2 regions of the Solibacillus sp. iso_87 genome follow, and region 2 is predicted to be linked to the other one. Evidence: riboswitches for the same ligand, from Rfam matches in the RefSeq annotation. Region 2 holds a riboswitch; the other holds the start of a gene.
The links. Region 2 has a riboswitch for FMN ahead of ribE (riboflavin synthase). Riboswitches for the same ligand answer to the same signal wherever they lie in the genome.

Region 1: linked by a shared signal. The riboswitch ahead of AC0VXV_RS06450 (ECF transporter S component) and the one ahead of ribE (riboflavin synthase) in region 2 are both predicted to bind FMN.

The regions. Positions count from the first base shown of each region.
Region 1 covers NZ_CM149656.1:1,319,934-1,324,363, reverse strand. Annotated here, with positions in the region: gene brnQ (branched-chain amino acid transport system II carrier protein) at 1-891, opposite strand, end outside; gene AC0VXV_RS06450 (ECF transporter S component) at 1,068-1,643, opposite strand; FMN riboswitch at 1,887-2,061, opposite strand; gene AC0VXV_RS06445 (hypothetical protein) at 2,166-3,389, opposite strand; gene AC0VXV_RS06440 (sigma-70 family RNA polymerase sigma factor) at 3,386-3,919, opposite strand; gene AC0VXV_RS06435 (ATP-binding protein) at 4,081-4,430, opposite strand, start outside.
Region 2 covers NZ_CM149656.1:2,064,391-2,068,820, forward strand. Annotated here, with positions in the region: gene ribH (6,7-dimethyl-8-ribityllumazine synthase) at 11-475, opposite strand; partial or broken gene ribB (3,4-dihydroxy-2-butanone-4-phosphate synthase) at 494-1,102, opposite strand; gene ribE (riboflavin synthase) at 1,118-1,753, opposite strand; FMN riboswitch at 1,873-2,007, opposite strand; FMN riboswitch at 2,106-2,242, opposite strand; gene AC0VXV_RS10300 (VC0807 family protein) at 2,559-3,242, shown strand; gene AC0VXV_RS10305 (transcription initiation factor TFIIIB) at 3,266-3,460, shown strand; gene AC0VXV_RS10310 (hypothetical protein) at 3,474-3,644, opposite strand; partial or broken gene AC0VXV_RS10315 (hypothetical protein) at 3,748-3,916, opposite strand; gene AC0VXV_RS10320 (SCO family protein) at 4,055-4,430, opposite strand, start outside.

The DNA of each region.
Region 1 (4,430 bases), 740 kb from region 2:
TGTTTTTAAGCAAGCAAGTACAATAATAATCGCTAACAAAATCGCGCCATATGAGCCGAAGTAATGATCGGCAACCGCAGCAAAAATTTGCCCGCCATTATCAAATGTACCAATTGCCGTCACACTTGATGCTCCCATATAAGCAATCAGGCCGTAAATTAGCATCATTAATGCCATTGCGAAAATACCTGATTTCCAAGTCGCTTTTGCAATTTCTTTCTTATCTGTAATACCTGTCCGCTTTATCGCATTGATAACAACAATACCGAACGCAAGCGAAGCAAGCGCATCCATCGTATTATATCCTTCCTTAAAACCTGTCATAAACGCCTCGTTAATATAGGTTCCAGCAGGCTCAACGAATTTCCCCATTGGGGAAAACAGACTAATTCCGATTAATACAAATAAAAAGATTAAAAATGCCGGCGTTAAGTACTTCCCGATAATGTCCATTATTCTCGCCGGATTTAATGAAAAATAAAAAACTACCGCGAAGAAAATAAAACTGAATACCGCAAGCCATAATGTCGCCTGCGAAGGATCGATAAACGGTTCAAATCCAACGACAAACGGTACTGTTGCCGTACGCGGAATTGCAAAAAACGGCCCGATCGTTAAGTATAAAGCCAACGCAAAAAACAACCCAAACATCGGATGTACTTTACTTGCCAAATCACGCAATCCATTACTTCCCGACAATCCGATTGCCAGAATACCTAAAAACGGCAATCCAATTGCCGTAACTAAAAAGCCAATAAGCGCAAACCAATAGTTCGTCCCTGCCAATTGCCCCATTTGAATCGGAAATATTAAATTTCCTGCTCCAAAAAACATCCCAAACAGCATCGTTCCGATAACTGCATAGGTTGAAAATGGTATTTTCTTGTCCATCATATTCTCTCCTAAGATGTCATTTCATGGTGTTTTAATGAAACGTCTAAATTTTCTTAACAATGTACAATATCATATCAGCACTATAACAGAATGACAATAGTAATAGTGAATATAAAAGGAGCGATGTCATAAAGATAACACTTTTCGACATCACTCCATAATTTATCATTTAATTAAGCTAAATATTGTCTGCGCTGATTTTCAATCCATACACGCATTGTACGGTAAAGCATCGTCACGACCACAAACATCATAATCCCTTTAACAATATTAAACGGTAAAATACCTAACACGATCGTTTCGTACATATTATATTCGAAGCCTAGTAAGTACGTATACAGCGGTAAGAACGCCACGTAGTTTAATGCCGCCATTCCAAGTGACATTACAACTGTAGAGACAACTAAGCCTGTCATTAACCCTTTTGCAGAAGGGAATTTTTTATAAATATAGTAAGCTGGTAAAATGAATAATACACCTGTAGCGAAGTTAGCCATATGACCTACCGGAATTCCTTCAGGAGCCCCTGTGTAAATCCAGTCAAGCACATTTTTAACAAGTTCAACTAAGATACCTGCAACAGGTCCCATCGTAATTGCCGCAATCAATGCTGGCACATCACTGAAATCAATTTGTAAGAAAACCGGGAACCATGGTAGCGGGAAGTTTAATAACATTAGTACAAATGAAACCCCACTCAGCATTGCAATTGTTACGAATGATCGTAACTTTAAACTTCTTTTTTGCATATAAATCTCTCCTCTTTGCTGATTCCATCTCGCAAGAAGAAAGGACGTATCAACTCATTTCATGAAAAAACCCTTATGCTAAGCTAGAGCATAAGGGAGAAATAGGCACACTTAAATAAAGGGTCTATATATGCAATTGCAGCTATTCCTATTTTTTTGTATACGAAAAATATTCCGTTAACAAATAAGGAATTAGAAATAAGTACTGCAAAGCACGGCATTTTCAAAAAATGACGACCGTACCTTCACCTTCTCCCATCCAGACTATACTGTCGGCTTTGGAATTGCACCAAATCCTGCACACAAAAAGTGGCTCGCGGGCTCGAAAAGTTCGACATAACTTCCTCCAAGTAAATGGTCAGAGGTTATAACTTTTATTACCGCCGGTCGGGAGTTACACCCTGCCCCGAAGATGAATCAATATGAAATTATGTAGCAATTACCTTGCTATAACTATTATTATATATAAAAAAAAGGAATTGTAAAGCCCATTGCTTACAATTCCTAGTAAAATTATTTGAATTATTGAAATTCATAATTGATACGGTTTGCCGCAACCGGCTTCTCTACTGGTTTTGTGAAGTCAAAACCGCCCCATTGTTCCTGTACGATATTTTCAAATTTAACCTGTTTATCAAAACTTGCCGCTGTCATTATTAATCCTTCAATCATGCGCATTGCTTGAGCAGGTTCAAAATTCTCCAAGTTTAAAGGTTCTTCAAATGTAATTGTAACGATGGACTCAGCGTCTTCAACTTTTAAATAAACGCCCGGCAGTATAACCGTTCTGTATATATCATTCGCTTCCACCGTCATATTTTTAATTGCTTCTTGCACATCTTTAAAGCTCATTCGGAAATTCGGACTTAAATATACCGCCCCATTCCGCATCTGATACATAAAATAATTATATTGAGCGTTCTCATCATTTAATAAAAACGGCTCATTTACATCACCTACATGGTCAAAGTAAATTGGTTTTCCGGCCGTATTTTCTATTTCTACTTCCATATATGCATCACTAAAAGTATCGACAAGGGAGCCGAGATAATTTGATAAGGAAGCTGTTCCCGCATCATATTGGTGATTTTCCGGCAGCGTATGAACAAGCCTGTTCCCTTCCTCACGCAATTCTCCTTTGTAAGGATGGTATTCATTAAAGCCTAGTGACTGTTCGTCAAGCAGCGGACTGAATGTGTTATAAAGTTCCAGCTTCGTCGGGTTTTCTGTACCTGTTTTTTCGGCAACAATTTCATTTGGAATTAATACGCTCACTGGTACACTCTCTGCATCATCCCCTGCAAGACCAATTGCAAATAATGTGTTGTCCTCTAGCTCGTTTTCATAAACTAATGTTTGCTCAGGTTGAGCTTCCGTCGAGAAACTATTAATCATGGAGCGCTCATTTTGTGTAGATGCATCTTCCTTCGCACTCATTGTCATACTTTCTTCCGATTCTGGAGTGGCAAGATCGAATGCTTCATTCTGCATAGTAACCGACTCATTATTGCCTATAAATTGCGCACTGATTAAAACTATAATAAATATTGATGCAATCGAAACGAATAATGGTGCCCAACGTATGCCTTTTTGATTGCTTTGCTGTATGGTAGGCGGATCTTCATTAAATGCTCCTTCATCCATTAAACGATTAAATACCTCATCTTTTGAACGATGATCAGTTACTTTCGGTGCTTTTTTCAGAAAAAGTTCAATCTCTTTTTCATCCCAATGCTCCTTTTTCATAATGGATTCGCCTCCCTTCTTTCTTGCGCTTCCAATAGCAGCCGCAGATTCCTTAAAGCACGGTGCTGTGTCGTTTTAACTTTACCGGTCGTCCATCCTAATATTTCCGCTGTTTCCTGAATTGAAAGTTCTTGAATAAACCGCATTATAATAACCATTTTCTGATCACCTGAACATTCCTCCAATGCAACGAGTAATTGATGGAGCTGATCATTTAATTCGGTAAATTGTTCAGGTGAAGGGACTGGGCTTACAAGTTGCTCTGTCTCCCAATCAAAAGCTGTAAATGCATGCTTATCTCGAACTTGTTTTTTTCTGAAGTAGTCGATCGCCACATTTTTTGCTATAGAGAACAGCCAAGTTTTTTCCGAGCTTTTCCCTTCGAAACGGTCGTATGATTTTAATACACGAACGTATACTTCGTGGGCAAGATCCTCAGCTGCGGTACGGTTTTTCACTAAGTAAAATAAGAAATTAAAAACATCCTGATGATACGTATCGTATAATCGATGGAAAATGGATTGCTGCACCCATCCCACCTCCATTCACGTAATTTGTCGTATTCGAAACAAAAAAGTTACAATAATCATCCGTTACGGACGAACTGGTTCATTAAAAAGAAAAGTTTATCACTTTGAACGATTCAAAATGATAAACTTTTTCAAACTCATAATTCCATTACCCCATTATATCAAGATAATGGCAAGTAAAATGTAAAGGTTGTTCCTTGTTGTTCCACACTATCAACAGAGATTCTGCCGTTATGTGCTTCCACAATGTTTTTCGTAATGGCCAAGCCTAAGCCCGTTCCGCCTTTCGAACGTGTACGTGCTTTATCTGCTTTGTAGAACCGTTCGAATACATATGGCAAATCATCTTGAGGAATGCCCTGCCCTGTATCCCTAACTTGAATTTTTGCATAGTTTTGCTCATTTGCAATTGAAACAGTTACCGATCCGTCTGCTGGTGTATGACGAATCGCATTGTCAATCAAGTTTGTTAATACTTGTTCGATACGATCCTCATCAATCGAAATAAACG
Region 2 (4,430 bases):
CTAATATTAATTAAAACATTTTGTTTAAGTTTGCCATTTCAATTGCAGACATTGCGCTGTCGTAGCCTTTATTGCCTGCTTTCGTACCAGCACGTTCAATTGCCTGTTCGATATTTTCAGTTGTAACAATACCGAAAATTACCGGAACCCCTGTATCCAAGCCCGCTTTTGCAATTCCCTTTGCTGCTTCGTTACATACATAATCATAATGTGTTGTAGACCCGCGAATGACCGTACCTAAACCGATAACTGCATCATAATTATTTGTTTCAGCCATTTTTTTCGCTACAAACGGTACTTCAAAAGCACCTGGAACCCATGCTGTATCAATGTTTGCTTCGTCAACACCATGACGTTTTAAGCCGTCAATTGCACCACTTAATAATTTATCATTAATAAATTCATTGAAACGCCCTACGACAATTCCGATTTTTAAATCTGTTCCGACTAATTGTGCTTCAAATGTTTTTCCCATTTTAATTGCTCCTTTTTATACCAATACGGTAGTTAATTTTATATATTGAACTAAGTCTTCGATTGTAATAAATTTCAGGTTATGTTTTTGTGCTATCTTTTCAAGCTGCGGCATGCGGGCCATTGAACCATTTTCGTTCATAATTTCACAGATAACTGCGACTTCATTCGAACCGCATAGCTTCGCCAGATCGACGCCTGCTTCCGTATGCCCGCGACGCTCCAACACGCCTCCCTGTTTTGCAATGAGCGGGAACACATGACCTGGACGATGAAAATGCTCCGGTTTTGTTGCAGGATCCAGTAATGCTAACATCGTTTTAGAACGCTCAAATGCACTTATACCTGTTGTTGTATGGATATGATCGATACTAATCGTAAAAGCTGTTTGATATGTATCGGTATTGCTTTGCACCATTGGATGAAGGGAAAGCTTTTCTGCAATTGCAGATGAAATTGGTGTACAAATTAACCCTCTTCCATAAAGCGCCATGAAATTAATATTTTCCGGTGTAGCGAATTCTCCTAAAACTAGAAAATCCCCTTCATTTTCACGGTTCTCGTCATCAGACACAATAATAATCTCGCCGTTTTTTAATGCATGAATTGCTTCTTCAATTGTATTCATTTTGTCACCACTCCTTTAAAATCCTGTACGTTGCAAAAAGTCCATTGTAATTGTACTTTCCGTTTGATTTTGTAAATGTCTTTTTACATATTTACCGATTAGATCTGTTTCAATGTTCACAACATCTCCCGGCTTTTTATAGCCTATTACAGTCTGTTCATACGTATGAGGGATTAAGGAAATGGTAATGAATGTGTCGGTCACATCAAAAATTGTTAAACTCGTGCCGTCCACTGTAATTGAGCCTTTCTGAATACATTCAGCAATCAAATGCTTTTCCATCGCCAGATCAATATAAACTGCATTGGCGACGGGTCTTTTACGTTGAATTGTTGCAATTCCATCAACATGGCCCGAAACAATATGTCCGCCGAATCGACCATTCGCCGACATGGCCCGTTCCAGATTGACAGGCATACCTGCCGCTAATTGCTGGAGGCTCGTTGCTTTGACGGTTTCTGGCATAACATCCGCTAAAAATACGGATGGCGAGAATTGTTTCACTGTCAGACAGACACCGTTAACGGCAATGCTTTCCCCGAGTTGAACATCCTCTAGAATTTTGTTTGCGCGAATGGCTAGTTCCATCGCTTGTGTGGACTGGCTGATTGTTTCAACTGTCCCAAGTTCTTCAATTATTCCTGTAAACATCCTGCTCACCTCTTTTTAAAATAAAAAAGAACCCCGATTGAATTCGGAGTTCGATGAGAGGAAAATTGAGCATCATCAAATAAGCTTTTCGAAGTTAATTTTCAAAAAACTGCTGACATTGCTTCCTTCTCCCATCCAGACTATAACTGTCGGCTTTGGATTTGCACCAAATCCTGCACACAAAAGTGGCTCACGGGCTTAGAGATAAACTCATCACCGTCGATTGGGAATTTCACCCGACCCCGAAGGAAATTATTTTTTTCAATAAAATAAAAAATCCCGTCACAAAGGCGCGACAGGAAAAGTGTATAGCAAAAAATCACATTTAAAATCAAATTTTTAAAATGCGTTGCCATTCCTTCTCCCATCCAGACTATAACTGTCGGCTTTGGATTTGCACCAAAATCCTGCACACAAAAAGTGGCTCACGGGCTTAGAGATAAACTCATCACCGTCGATTGGGAATTTCACCCGACCCCGAAGGAAATTATTTTATTTGAATGTTATTGTAACATAAATATTTTAAAAAGCTAATAGTATTTTAGCACCTACTTACTTTTTGTACCCTCAAACCTTTTACCTCTACCCCTCTATTAAATTAAAATATTGAAACTTTACTCATGGTAATACGTAGAATAATATACATTATATTACATTATATAGAAAGGAGATATTGCAAGCTGATTTTAAGTGTCTTTCATTTGCTTGGTTGCTTTTTTTATGTTTTATTTCTATAAAATATAGTGTCGGATAATCTTCAGTAATATAAAAAGCAAATACTTTTTTTACGATAATGGAGGCTTTCATGGCGAATAATTCACAGTCGAATAAATATCTTATCTTTCTAGAACTACTGTTTTATGCAGCTTTACCCTATGCAATATGGAAGTTTGGCCGAGAGCCTTTTGGTGACTATGCCGCGATGCTGCTGTCCACTGTTCCCGGGATAATTTATACTGTTTACCGCTTTGCAAAAGATCGGCAGTTTAATGTGACGGGCTTGTTTATTTTAGGATCGATGCTTATAGGTACTACGGTAGATTTATTGTCCGGTTCGGCGGAGCAAATGATTTGGAATAATGTTTATTTAGGACTTTTTTACACGTTTCTCTATGTAATTTTATTTATTATAAAAAAGCCTTTTCCTTTGTATGTTGCAATCGATTTTGCATATTTGCAAGGCTATGCACGAAAGGACAGCAAAGCTTTGTTCTTTCAAAAAGGAATTTTTCGATGGTTTCAGCTGATCCAGATTGTTTTCATTATTCGAGGACTTGTTATGGCAGTAATTACGGTCTTTCTGCTACGGAAATACGGAATTGACAGCTATGGGGATATGCTGATTTATAAACGAGTAGCAAGTTGGGTATTTTCCGGAATTGTCATGGGGATGTTTTTTTACATCAACGTAATTGTGCAAAAATATACGAATCGTTTACAGGAAAAGAAGGATGAAACGCTACCGGAACCTGACATTGTGGCGGATTAATTATTATTGAAAGGGTGATGGAGATGACTAACGTTAAAGAATGCCCAAAATGTCGCAGCACGGAATTAGGTAGAGGAAAACATAGCGGGTACAGTGTTATGTCACCTGTGAATAAATTAAGTTTAGGATGCAATATCGAATACATTATTTGTACCGATTGCGGTTTTATTATTGAAGGCTATGTCGTAAAGCCAGAGAAATTTAAAGGAACTTTTTAATTCGATATCACGATTACAAATAGCCCATAAAATAATATGCTTTTTGAATCTCCTTAGCATCCGCTGGGTATGTCGCCATTAACTCATCACGTAACTCTTTAAGGCTTTTTGTATAACTTCCTGTAAAGCCATTCATTATAGCTGTCAAAAACACGGGGTTGTAATTTCTTTTCATTCGACTCATAGTAGTAACCACCCCTTCATTAATTCAACTGTTTTAGTCGCTCTTTTGCGGCCACCATATTTTTCAATGATGCAATGGTCTCTTGTTCCGTACGAGTTTTCAGGCCACAATCGGGATTGATCCAAAATTGTTCTTGTGCGATTACTGGCTGCCATTTCTTCCACAGTCGGAATACGGGGGCTATGAATATCATATACACCTAAGCCAATTCCAAGCCTGTATGGTGTTTCTTTTAGTACTGTTATCAGTTCCCCATGACTTCGCTCCTTTATTAGAAGATCTGCAACTTATTAGAAAATTTCCAGGTTTATTAGCACATTTTAATTTTTATTAGAAAATCCTTCACTTAACAAAAAACTTGCTTAAAAAGCAGCTACACTTTTTTCGCAAGTTAATCTTACATTTCACTATTATTTTAGACGTTCTTCAATGAGTGCTTCCATATCACTCGCAATCGTTTCATATGGAACACCATCCTCTCCCGTGCCATACCCTGAATAGTTTTTCACGGCGATTCCTTTTTCATCCACTAGAAAAAATGTATCGGCGTGGATAACTTGGTCATTCCCTTCAATTGCTTTTACATGCGTTTTAAATGAGTTTCTACCAAATTGTTCAATAAATTTTTGATCGTACCCTGTCAGCATATGCCATTTTGATTCATCAACTGGTGTATGGCGCGATAAATATTCCATCAAACGCTCTGGTGTATCGTAGTCCGGATCTACTGAAAACGCGACAATTTTATAATCTTCCAGCCCCTTTTTTTCAAGGTGGTCCTGCACC